DNA from 4 places in the Peribacillus suis genome. Region 3 is predicted to be linked to each of the others. Evidence: riboswitches for the same ligand, from Rfam matches in the RefSeq annotation. Region 3 holds a riboswitch; each other region holds the start of a gene.
What was found. Region 3 has a riboswitch for S-adenosylmethionine ahead of AC503W_RS18605 (methionine ABC transporter ATP-binding protein). Riboswitches for the same ligand answer to the same signal wherever they lie in the genome.
Positions count from the first base shown of each region.

Region 1: it holds a riboswitch for S-adenosylmethionine, as region 3 does, so the genes downstream of both, AC503W_RS11135 (bifunctional homocysteine S-methyltransferase/methylenetetrahydrofolate reductase) here and AC503W_RS18605 (methionine ABC transporter ATP-binding protein) in region 3, are expected to answer to the same signal.
Region 2: it holds a riboswitch for S-adenosylmethionine, as region 3 does, so the genes downstream of both, metK (methionine adenosyltransferase) here and AC503W_RS18605 (methionine ABC transporter ATP-binding protein) in region 3, are expected to answer to the same signal.
Region 4: it holds a riboswitch for S-adenosylmethionine, as region 3 does, so the genes downstream of both, AC503W_RS09315 (Na+/H+ antiporter NhaC family protein) here and AC503W_RS18605 (methionine ABC transporter ATP-binding protein) in region 3, are expected to answer to the same signal.

Region 1 is NZ_CM182019.1:2,300,059-2,303,196, reverse strand. Features, by position in the region: gene AC503W_RS11145 (phosphatase PAP2 family protein) at 1-101, shown strand, start outside; gene AC503W_RS11140 (MOSC domain-containing protein) at 586-1,227, shown strand; SAM riboswitch class I at 1,339-1,437, shown strand; gene AC503W_RS11135 (bifunctional homocysteine S-methyltransferase/methylenetetrahydrofolate reductase) at 1,544-3,138, shown strand, end outside.
Region 2 is NZ_CM182019.1:3,571,185-3,574,322, forward strand. Features, by position in the region: gene AC503W_RS17440 (gamma carbonic anhydrase) at 1-455, shown strand, start outside; gene metK (methionine adenosyltransferase) at 597-1,793, opposite strand; SAM riboswitch class I at 1,962-2,125, opposite strand; gene pckA (phosphoenolpyruvate carboxykinase (ATP)) at 2,703-3,138, shown strand, end outside.
Region 3 is NZ_CM182019.1:3,776,475-3,779,612, reverse strand. Features, by position in the region: gene AC503W_RS18610 (O-acetylhomoserine aminocarboxypropyltransferase/cysteine synthase family protein) at 1-912, shown strand, start outside; SAM riboswitch class I at 1,025-1,136, shown strand; gene AC503W_RS18605 (methionine ABC transporter ATP-binding protein) at 1,281-2,315, shown strand; gene AC503W_RS18600 (methionine ABC transporter permease) at 2,308-2,976, shown strand; gene AC503W_RS18595 (MetQ/NlpA family ABC transporter substrate-binding protein) at 2,992-3,138, shown strand, end outside.
Region 4 is NZ_CM182019.1:1,897,057-1,900,194, forward strand. Features, by position in the region: gene AC503W_RS09310 (ABC transporter substrate-binding protein) at 1-748, shown strand, start outside; SAM riboswitch class I at 905-1,009, shown strand; gene AC503W_RS09315 (Na+/H+ antiporter NhaC family protein) at 1,209-2,501, shown strand; gene AC503W_RS09320 (alanine/glycine:cation symporter family protein) at 2,796-3,138, shown strand, end outside.

The DNA of each region.
Region 1 (3,138 bases), 1.5 Mb from region 3:
GCGATGTTGTGGCAGGTTTTGTTGCCGGAGCTGCTTGGCTAACGATATCGGCATGGCTGTTACGATACCTGGAATACAAGGGGCGAAAAAATAGAAGCTAAGGGGAAAATGAAGGCATAAGAAAATCACCAAAATTATCAAAAAAGTGGTGCACTGTGAGGAAAGTAATGATCGCACCTATAAATTTTCATTAAAAGAAGATCTCCTGTTCAATTTGGTAGTTACTTGTTAGGTATAAATAATTAGTAAGGATACAGTTTTCCACCCTTTTTAAAAGGAGACAAAAAAATTCGCCCCCTAAAGAGCGACAATGAGGAAATTAATCGTGAATCAACATATAGGCGACGGATTGTCTTTTTCGACTATATATTGTGTTCGTATTCTATCATAATTAATTTGGAAATAGCAACTAAATTACTAAAACAAAGGGATTATTTTTATATCATTCTCTTTTCACATCGAATTTTATACCTAGTAAAGAGGTTATTGCTTTTTTTTTGGTATAATCAAATAATTGAATAGATTGAATATAAAGAATGTTTCTTTATTGCAATCTGGAAATTTAAAAGAAATGGAAGATGTCCAATGGAAAATCGTAAAATCATGTCTCTTCAAATTGGGATGCCAAAAGAGGAGGAGCTTTCGGGGGTAAAGATCAAAACGGCAATGGATAAGAAGGCCATCGACTATATCACCGTAACAAAATCAGGGATTGATAGGGATGGAGTGGGTAACAGAAAGTTCCATGGAGGGCCTGACCGTGCTCTATGTTTTTATCCCTTTGAGCATTATGATTTATGGAATCGAACATTCAATAAGCAGCTTTCCATCCCTGCATTTGGGGAGAATTTGACGATTGCTGGAATGACTGAACGTCAAACGTTTATAGGCGATATCTATAGCATTGGCGGGACCGTTATTCAGATTACACAGGGGCGTATTCCTTGCTCGACCATCTCCCACTTTAACAAAGAGCCAGAGTTTTTGAAATTGGTGATGGACACTAATCTAACTGGCTATTTTGCTAGGGTTATACAAGAAGGGGTAATTGGCCAACAAGATGATATCGTGTTATTGGATCGGCTTCAAGATAAGGTTACGGTACTTTATGCAACGGATGTCATCCTTCATAAGCGTGATGGGGAGGAGGGGGCAATGTCCTTGCTTTCCATTGAATCCTTGTCGGAAGAATGGGGAGCCTTGCTTTCTAAAAGGATGTATCGTTAAAAAGTCTGAAGAAAATGAAAAAATGATAAATATACTCTTGAAATTATCAGATGATTCATGTAAATTAAATATAAATAAATTTTGAAATGTTTAGAAAATTAAACTTAATAAATCTTATCGAGAGAGGTGAAGGGACTGGCCCGATGAAACCTCAGCAACCAGCCTAGGCAAAGGTGCTAAATCCAGCAAGCAGAGCTTGATAGATGAGGAGAATGTTTCGAAAAAAGCCTTCTTCTTTGAGAAGGTTTTTTTTCTTTACTCTCACACTCATAGAAACTGACAAAAACCATAGTGTTTTTAAGAGAGGGTGTACTAATTGGATTTTCGTAGTGAATTGAAAGAAAGAATGCTAGTTGGAGACGGCGCGATGGGTACGTTGTTGTACTCCTATGGAATCGATCAATGTTATGAGGAAATAAATTGCACCAATCCTGATAAAATTGAGTCTATACATAGGGCCTATTTAGAAGCGGGTGCAGATATTCTGCAAACCAATACATATGGTGCCAATTTCAATAAATTGAAACGGTATGGGCTGGAGGAAGAAGTCAGTCGGATCAATCGCCAAGGAGTCAGCATTGCTAAACAAGTAGCGAAAGGGAAGGCTTATGTTTTTGGTACAATTGGGGCCCAGCGTAGTATACGTAAATCGGATTTAAGTATAGAAGAAATAAAACGGGGTTTTCGAGAACAATTATACAGTTTGCTTCTGGAAGATCCCGATGGAATTCTTCTTGAAACATTCTATGATTTTGAAGAGCTTGAAACGGTACTTCAAATTGCTAAAAAGGAAACGGACCTGCCGATTATTGCAAATGTATCGATGCATGAACTTGGAAATCTTCAAAATGGATTTCATTTGAATGAAGCTTTTCAAAAGCTAGAGTACCTAGGTGCAGATGTGGTTGGGGTGAATTGCCGTCTGGGCCCCCATCATATGATAAGGGCACTGGAAGAAGTGAAATTGCCTATGCAGACGTCGATTGCCATCTATCCTAATGCAAGTCTTCCAGATTATGTGGATGGGAGACTGGTCTATAAAGCGGAACCAGAATATTTCGGTTCAAGTGCACTCGAATTACGAAAACAAGGAGCAACCATTATAGGGGGTTGCTGTGGTACGACACCACTACATATACAAGCTGTGAACGAAATGATTGGCACTTTAGCGCCAGTCAAGGAAAAAATTACGAAAGCTCGACATATAGAAATTATTGAAGTGAATAACCAAAAACAAGAATTAGCTCTTCATGAAAAGGCAAAAACGGATAGAACGATCCTAGTTGAGCTTGATCCACCGAAAAAGTTAGGAATCGAAACGTTTATGGCAGGAGCTGAAGCCTTGAAAAAAGCTGGGGTGGATTCCATTACTTTAGCTGATAATTCACTTGCTTCACCAAGGATATCGAATTCGACCTTAGCCAATTTATTAAAGGCTGAATTAGGGGTGAATCCGATGGTCCATATTACGTGCAGGGACCGAAATCTTATTGGATTGCAATCCCATTTAATGGGGTTGCATACAGTCGGGCTGGATGAAGTTTTAGTTATCACTGGTGATCCTTCTAAGATTGGTGATTTCCCGGGGGCAACGTCTGTCTATGATTTATCTTCATTCGATTTGATAAGTCTGGTTAAGCAATTCAATGAGGGCTACTCCTATTCCGGACAAAGTCTAGGGAAACGGGCTAATTTCAAGATTTCCGCAGCTTTTAATCCAAATGTGAAATATCTCGATAAGGCTGTTCAGAGAATGGAAAAGAAAATCGCTTGCGGTGCTCATTCGTTTTTGACACAGCCAGTTTATTCAGTAGAACAAATAGAAGAAGTCTATCAGGCGACAAAACATTTGGAAACACCGATTTTCATGGGGATAATGCCCCTTACCAGTACGAGGAATGCCGAATTCAT
Region 2 (3,138 bases), 210 kb from region 3:
CCGTCGTGACAGGCGATGTCAAAATCGGTGATGAATCAACGATCTGGTTCAATACCGTCATTCGCGGCGATGTGGCACCCACCATCATCGGGAAAAGAGTAAGCGTACAAGATAACAGCGTACTTCATCAAAGTCCCAATAACCCACTGATAATCGAAGATGAAGTGACCATTGGCCACCAAGTCATTCTACATAGCTGCAAAATTCGAAAGAGAGCCCTCATCGGCATGGGTTCGATCATCCTTGATGGAGCGGAAATCGGTGAAGGTGCCTTCATCGGCGCAGGGAGCCTTGTCCCCCAAGGAAAGGTTATCCCGCCGAACACCTTAGCCTTTGGAAGGCCGGCCAAAGTCGTTCGTGAAATTAATGAGGAAGATCGCCAGGATATGGATCGCATTGTCCGGGAATATGCTGAAAAAGGACAACTCTATAAACAGGCTGACCGAATAAAGTAACACCAATCGTATGATTACAAAAAAACGCTTAGCTAAAAATAGGATTCCTTGAATTATTCCCTAGGAAGCCATATTTAATCCTATTTTTGCCCATCAAAAAAGGTGCCTTGCATTAAAGCAAGGCACCTTTTCTCATATGATTTACGCTTTAGCTTGTGTTTTTAAAGCTTCTGCTTTATCCGTACGCTCCCAAGGCAAATCAACATCTGTACGGCCGAAGTGACCATATGCAGCTGTTTGCTTGTAGATTGGGCGACGTAGGTCAAGCATCTTGATGATACCAGCTGGACGTAGGTCGAAATTCGCCTCTACCAATTCCACTAGCACCTCTTCACTTACTGTTCCCGTTCCAAATGTATCGATTGAGATGGATACAGGCTTAGCCACGCCGATTGCGTAGGCCAATTGCACTTCCGCTTTGTCAGCCAGGCCAGCAGCTACGATGTTCTTCGCAACGTAACGAGCGGCATATGCAGCAGAACGGTCCACTTTTGTTGCATCTTTACCAGAGAAAGCACCGCCGCCGTGACGAGCGTATCCGCCGTACGTATCAACGATGATTTTACGGCCAGTAAGACCAGCATCCCCTTGAGGTCCGCCGATTACAAAACGGCCAGTCGGGTTGATGAAGTATTTTGTATCTTCATTGATTAAGTCAGCCGGTACGACCGCATTAATCACATGTTCTTTTAAGTCGGCTTGAATTTGTTCAAGTGTCACTTCAGGATCATGTTGTGTGGAGATGACGATTGTGTCTACACGTACAGGTAGGTTATTTTCATCATATTCAACCGTTACTTGCGTTTTTCCATCAGGACGTAAATAACTTAGCGTGCCATCTTTACGAACTTGAGAAAGACGAAATGATAGCTTATGAGCCAATGAAATGGGAAGTGGCATAAGCTCTTCCGTTTCATTGCACGCGAATCCGAACATAAGACCTTGGTCCCCTGCACCGATAGCATCGATTTCCTCATCGGACATCGTACCTTCACGTGCTTCCAATGCTTTATCAACACCCGCTGCAATATCAGCAGACTGCTCATCGATCGAGCTTAGCACGGCACAAGTCTCGGCATCGAAACCATATTTCGCACGAGTGTACCCGATACCTGCAATCGTATCGCGGACAATGCGTGAGATATCCACGTAAGCAGATGTTGTAATTTCTCCAGCAACAAGTACAAGACCTGTCGTTACACTTGTTTCACACGCAACGCGCGCATTTGCATCCTTAGCTAGGATTGCATCTAAAATGGAATCTGAAATCTGATCACAAATTTTATCCGGATGGCCTTCTGTCACAGATTCAGAAGTAAATAGACGTTTCTTTGACATCTTATTTCCTCCTTGGAAGTTAGTATGTTGTAGGCATGAGCCTGATCTTTTACGGAACTCGTTTCCCTTATTAGTTTCAATCATAGACACAGAATTAATGAATAAAAACACAAAAACCTTCCCTGGCAAATGAGGAAAGGTTTAAAAATTCTATCATCTATCCTTTCACTCTTATCGTTCAAGGGTTTTTTACCTTGCTCAGGTTAGCACCATCACCACTATTCCTTGAAGGTTCATCGCTTTATTTTCGGCGATTGACCTTGGAGTCAAGTTCAATATGGCAGGTTGCTGGGTTTCAAAGGGCCTGTCCCTCCACCAACTCGGGATAAGAGAATCCGTACAATTTAAGATACTATCGTATTTAGTCTGAATTTGTCAATGTTTTTCTAAATAGAACATTTTTCCCCAATGAAAAATAAAAAAACTTTTTATCTGGCACAGCCGGAATATAAATAGTATTCTTAAAGAGTGTAAACTAAGAAGATAAGACCATTGACTTACAATGGATAAATCAGACAAAATGAACATACCATCCGAACCCCATATTCATCCCTTTTTCAAATACATAAATGGTTGTTCACTTCTTTTCTTCCTATTATAAATGAAAAGGTACACTAATCCTAAAACGGGACTTCACAAAGACTTGTGGCAGCAATCGTTTTTCACATCCTAGATTCACTTCATCCAGATCGTCTCCCGAATCAACCAGATTCAAAAACATCCATCCAGGATGACTCACTGCAAGTATATGCCCGCACTATACATAAGGTTACACTCGAAGTGAGATAATTGATTAATGTGACTATTCCATTTTCATTCACAAAAAAAGTTAAATAGTATAGACTATTTAATCCAATGTGTTATACTAATTGTATTATAAAAACTTAAACAAAGGAAGGTATCTCATATATGAATTCTGTTGACGTTAATGAGTTACACCAATTATTAGCAGGAAATAATGTGCAAACTCAACTCTCAGTTCCTCAATTAGTGGAAAAAGTATTAAGCAGAAATGAAGGCGTTTTAACTTCAACCGGCGCAGTAAAAGCTGAAACGGGCAAATACACGGGCCGTTCACCTAAAGATAAATATATTGTGGAAGAAGCTTCTGTAAAGGACAAAATTGACTGGGGCCCAGTGAACCAACCCATTTCCGAGGAAGTATTCAATAAACTATATAGTAAAGTAGTGGATTACTTAAAGACAAAAGAAGAAGTCTTTGTCTTCAAAGGTTTTGCTGGAGCAGACGAATCATCACGCCTTCCTATCCGAGTGGTTAATGAATATGCTTGGCACAACCTTTTTGCTCATACATTGTTCATCCGTCCGAATGAGGAAGAACTAA
Region 3 (3,138 bases):
CCTGATGATCCGGAAAATTTCAAACGGGCAATCACTCCACGAACGAAGGCCATATTTGCCGAAACAATCGGCAACCCAAGCTTAAGGGTTCTTGATATCGAAAAAGTGGCGGAAATAGCCCACGAAGCAGGGATACCTCTTATCATCGATAACACTTTCGCAACGCCGTATCTGTGCCGACCAATAGACTTTGGGGCGGATATTGTCATCCATTCAGCTACAAAGTGGCTATTGGGTAACGGTACGACATTAGGGGGAGTCATCATCGACGGTGGTAAATTCGATTGGAATTCGCCTAATTATCCAGGCTTTACGGAACCTGACCCTAGTTATCATGGACTTGTCTATTCCGAAGCGGTAGGGCCTGCTGCCTTTATCACGAAAGCGCGTGTGCAATTGCTTCGGGATTTGGGACCGACGTTAAGTGCTCAAAGTGCATTCCAGTTCACGCTTGGCCTGGAAACGCTCCATGTCAGGATGAAGGAACACCTGTTGAATACGAGGACAGTCATTCAATACTTGGAGAACCATCCGGCAGTCTCATGGGTTTCTTATCCGGGTAACGATGATCATCCCGATAAAGCCCTTGTGGATAAATATTTGCCTAAGGGAGCCGGATCTGTGGTGACGTTTGGAATTAAGGGTGGACGTGAAGCAGGTTCCACACTCATCAATTCGGTAGAGTTATGGTCGCATGTCGCCAATGTCGGGGATGCTAAAAGCCTAATCATCCACCCAGCAAGTACAACTCACCAGCAATTGAATGATGCAGGACTGGTCAAGGCCGGTGTCAGCGCCGACCAGGTTCGCCTTTCAATCGGTATTGAAAATGTAGACGATTTACTTGAAGATCTAGAGCAAGCGATTGAAAAAGCGACGAATATCGTGTCAGTGAATTCTCAAAGAGTTTAATGGAGAAACAGGTACACCCTAGGATTTTACATTGCACTCCTTTTTTATCTGTGTTAAAATTTCAGACATAGTAAAGTGAATGTTAAGACAAAAAAGAATAGTCCATATATAGCTCTTATCAAGAGAGGTGGAGGGATGTGCCCGTTGAAACCCGGCAACCGACAAGGATTTTCCTTGGAAAGGTGCCAATTCACACAAAGCGTAGAGGCTTTGGGAGATGAGAGGAAGGCCTGCTTTTCCCTGCCTTTCTGCTCATGCAGAAGGGCTTTTTCTATTTTCTTTGAATCATAGAGGATAGATTCATCAGGAGGCCATAAAAATAAATCGACTAAATTCATAGGCTTAATTGGATAAAGAGGTGAGCATACATGATTACATTGTCAAACGTCAGTAAACTTTTTCGAACAGGAAAAGGAAATAGCGAAACGATTCATGCCGTGAATAGTGTGAATTTAGAAATAAATAAAGGCGAGATTTTCGGAGTCATCGGATACAGTGGGGCTGGCAAGAGTACGCTCATACGTATGCTGAATGGGTTGGAACGGCCTACTGAGGGCTCCGTGAACGTTGCGGGAAATGAAGTTTCAACAATTAAAGGGTCTAAGCTTCGTAAAGCCCGTCAAGAGATTAGCATGATTTTTCAGCATTTTAATCTCTTGTGGTCAAGGACCGTTCAAGAAAATATATCCTTTCCTCTGGAAATTGCGGGCATCTCCAAGCAAGAACGCATCAAGCGCGTCAATGAACTCATTAAGTTAGTTGGATTGGAAGGAAGAGAAAAAGCGTATCCATCGCAGCTAAGTGGTGGACAGAAGCAAAGGGTGGGAATAGCGAGGGCTCTTGCCAATAACCCGAAAGTGCTTTTGTGTGATGAGGCCACGTCCGCTCTAGATCCCCAGACAACCGATTCCATCCTGGAATTGCTTGTGGATATAAATCAACGCCTTGGTTTAACCATTGTCTTGATTACACATGAGATGCATGTCATTCGGAAGATTTGCAATCGAGTGGCTGTGATGGAAAGTGGACGGGTAGTCGAACAGGGAGCTGTCCTGGAAGTATTCAGAAACCCTAAAGAACAGATGACTAAGCGTTTTGTTCAGCAGGTGACAGAACCAGAAGAGACAAAAGAAACGATGGAGCATTTGTTTGAACGGTATCCAGCAGGAAAAGTGATTCAACTGACATTCGTGGGGGATCATGCAGAAAGCCCGTTGATCACAAAATTGGTACGTAATTTTGAGTTGGATGTGAACATTGTCCAGGGGAAAATATCACAAACGAGAAGCGGCTCATATGGAACATTGTTCATCCACCTTGATGGCAGTGAAGATGAAATGCTCCGCGCAATCGAATTCATAAAAGCACAGCAGGTAGGCGTGGAGGTGATTACTCATGCTTGAAGAATTATTGCCGAATGTAGATTGGGAAGACATCATAGAAGCGACGAAAGAAACGCTGTATATGACAAGTATTTCAGTTGTAGCGACCTTTTTTATAGGGATACTATTGGGGTTGCTTCTGTTTTTAACAGGCAAGGGGAATATGTGGGAGAATCGGGGCGTTAACGGTGTGTTAAGTGCTTTCGTTAATATTTTCCGTTCGATTCCATTCCTTATCTTGATTGTATTATTAATTCCGTTCACCAAATTACTTGTCGGTAGCATGATTGGTGAGAATGCGGCATTACCAGCACTCATTATCGGTGCAGCACCATTTTATGCGCGGATGGTCGAAATCGGCCTTCGTGAGATTGATAAAGGCGTGATTGAAGCGGCTAAATCAATGGGAGCCAAAACCAGCACCATCATTTATAAGGTCCTCCTTCCAGAATCGATGCCGGCCCTTATATCAGGCATCACGGTAACATCGATTGCATTGGTTGGATACACGGCAATGGCAGGTGTCATCGGGGCTGGTGGATTGGGTAACTTAGCCTATCTGGACGGTTATCAACGGAATCACAACGACGTTACCCTGGTAGCGACGATTGTCATATTAATTATTGTCTTCATCATACAGATTATCGGTGATGTGATTACTTCTAAATTGGATAAAAGATAAGGGGAGATGAAAAGGATGAAAAAGTTTTTAGGGATTGCATTCGTTCTAGTTTTATCAATTGCATTGGCGGCTTGCGGAACGGATAAAGAGAAAGATACAGGTAGTGGCGATGATACGAAGAAGTTAGTGGTGGGTGCATCGAATGTACCACATGCAGAGATT
Region 4 (3,138 bases), 1.9 Mb from region 3:
GGAAAGCGGAAATTCATTAACAGTAAGGATCCCGCCAAATTATGAAGGGTATATTGAACCGTTTTCTACGTATGCAATGGAAAACTTCGGCAAAAAAATCGCGGCATTGCCACCATCTTCCCAGTACGGGAAAGACTGGGCGGAAAACCTACTACCACATTGGGAAAAGCAGGGTGGTAAAGTCGTGTATAATGCCTCAATTGATTTTTCTAAAGAAACGGATTTCTTCACGACTGTTACAAATGCTTTAAAAGAAAAGCCTGATGTCCTTTTCATCGGTGGGGCGTCGGAGCCTACGGCCAAGGTTGCAAAACAAGCAAGAGAACTAGGTTTTAAAGGCGGTTTCATTATCATGGACCAGGCGAAACTGGATCAAATGAAGCCAATTGCCGGTTCATACGAAACATTGGAAGGTTCGATTGGTGTGCTTCCGCTTATCGACTCCAATGAAGAAGCAGCACCGGCATTCATTGATAAATATAAAAAAATTTATAAGGAAGATGCCAGTTCTGAAGTGGGGTTGAATTACATTGCTATGTATGCCTTTGTGGAGGCAATGAAAGCGGCAGGAACAGTCGAGGATGTGAAAGCCATCCGTGAACATATGCAGGATGGGCTGACAAACACGGCACCTGAACAGAAAATTTACAATATACCTTCGATTGACGAAAATGGTGGATTCGCAGCAAAAGTCGTCGTCGGAGCGGTAGAAGATGGCAAAGTGGTACCCATCAGTGTAGAAGAGTAAAAGTGTCATGTGCTTTCACACTAGCTACCTTTAGGCCCCGAAAGCTAAAAAATAATGCATTCAACAAGTTTATAAAAATCTTTAATACTTTACCTTGCGAAAACTCTTAAAATGCTGTACTCTTATATTTGCTTTAAAAAAATGAATATTTCTTACTTCTTATCAAGAGAGACTGAGGGACTGGCCCGAAGATGTCTCGGCAGCAGACTTATTTAGAGTGCTGTGCCAAATCCAGCAGGCGATTGACCTGAAAGATAAGAGGAGTGTTTATAGATTAAAAGACCTCTTCTTGTAATAAAATGGAAGAGGTCTTTTTGTACTCATAGGATAGGAATCTGTTCTTGATGGTTTGTTACTATTTTATAATCATGCTTATATTAAAATGAAGGGATGCCGGAAAATTTAGAGAGTCCAAAAAGAGTATCCAATACCATGCAAAAATAATAAAGAGGTGTACATCATGAGTTTAGACAATAAAGGGAATCCATGGGCTTTAACGCCGTTTATCGTTTTTTTGATATTATTTATAGGTTCAGGTGTGATTACAAAAGATTTTTACACATTTCCAGTGATTGTTGCCATTGCCATTGCATCTGCTGTGGCACTGGCAATGAATCGAAAGGAATCATTCAATCACAAAGTAGAAATCTTTTGTAAAGGTGCCGGGGATTCAAATATTATGTTGATGGTTGTCATATTCCTATTGGCTGGGGCTTTTTCGGAAGTGGCAAATGGGATGGGAGCCGTAGCATCTACGGTGAATCTAGCACTTTCGATCGTTCCGCAAAATCTATTAATGGTGGGGTTATTTATTATCGCCTGCTTTATCTCATTATCTATGGGGACAAGTATGGGAACGATAGTGGCATTAGCACCAATTGGAGTAGGAATTAGTGAACAGACGGAGATTTCAGTTGCCCTTTCCATGGCTGCGGTCATTGGTGGCTCAATGTTCGGTGATAATCTTTCTTTCATTTCGGATACGACTATAGCAGCTGTACGTACACAGGGAACGAAAATGAAAGACAAATTCAAAGTGAACTTTTTTATTGTTTTACCTGCTGCGGTAATTACATGTGTTATCCTTGGTTTTCTGACGATGGGTGAACAAGCTACAATTTCTGGAGAAGCCTACAGTTGGGTCAAAATTCTACCTTACCTTTGTGTTCTAGTGGCAGCATTGGCGGGGATCAACGTATTCTTGGTTCTCTCTATCGGCATTGTCTTTGCTGGAATAATCGGTTTAGCGGATGGCAGTTATCATGCAATGGAGGTTATTCAAAAAGTAGGAGATGGAATGGCTGGGATGTATGAAATCTCCTTCTTAGCGATCTTGATTGCAGGCATGGTTTCGGTTATCAAACATAACGGCGGAATAGATTACCTACTGAACCTCGTGACGAAAAAAAGCAAATCAAAAAAAAGTGCTGAGTTCAGCATCGCGGGATTGGTTGCTTTAACGAATCTTTCAACGGCAAACAATACCATATCCATCATCATTGCTGGTCCACTTGCAAAAAATATTGCCGAAAAGTATGAAATTGATCCCAGGAAATCTGCCAGCTTACTAGATGTTTTCGCTTGTAGTATTCAAGGATTATTGCCATACGGGGCACAACTACTTTTAGCTGCCGGTGTTGCACACATCTCTCCTATCAGTATCCTACCCTATTCTTTCTATCCAGTCTTAATCGGGATTTCAGGAATCATAGCCATTTTAATAGGTTTTCCCGGGTTCTCGAAGAAGAAATAAAAATAGTATGGGTGGAAGAGTATCAATAAATCATGAATGTAAAATCATGAATGTTGGCCCTGGAGCATTGTCGCCAGGGCTTTTTTAGGGTAAGTGACTTCGAATGAAAAGTGTGGATGAAATCTTTAATTCTTTTATGTTCCAAAAAACTAATATCCTTCTTCAATAATATTAAAATAGTATAATTAAATACAATATACGGAGTCATCTTTATTCTTAAGTGTTTACTATTTTGCAAAAGCGGGAACTCTAAAGGTATTGTATTGAAATAATTAGAGGTGGGTTTGTTTAAAAATGGAGATAGTAGAAAAGTTTATTACTGAAACAAATGATTTATTATGGTCATCTATACTGATTATATTATTAATTGGAATGGGCATTTATTTTTCTTTTCGGACTAAATTCGTACAATTTAGAATGGTGAAAGAAATGATTAGGTTACTAGGGGAAGGTGCTACGGCAGATAAGAAAGGTGTATCATCGTTTCAGGCCTTTTGTATCAGCACGGCTTCCCGGGTAGGAACGGGGAATCTGGCAGGTGTGGCTATAGCCATCACAACGGGTGGTCCGGGAGCAGTTTTCTGGATGTGGTTAATCGCATTGATTGGATCTGCTTCTGCTTTCATTGAAAGCACAC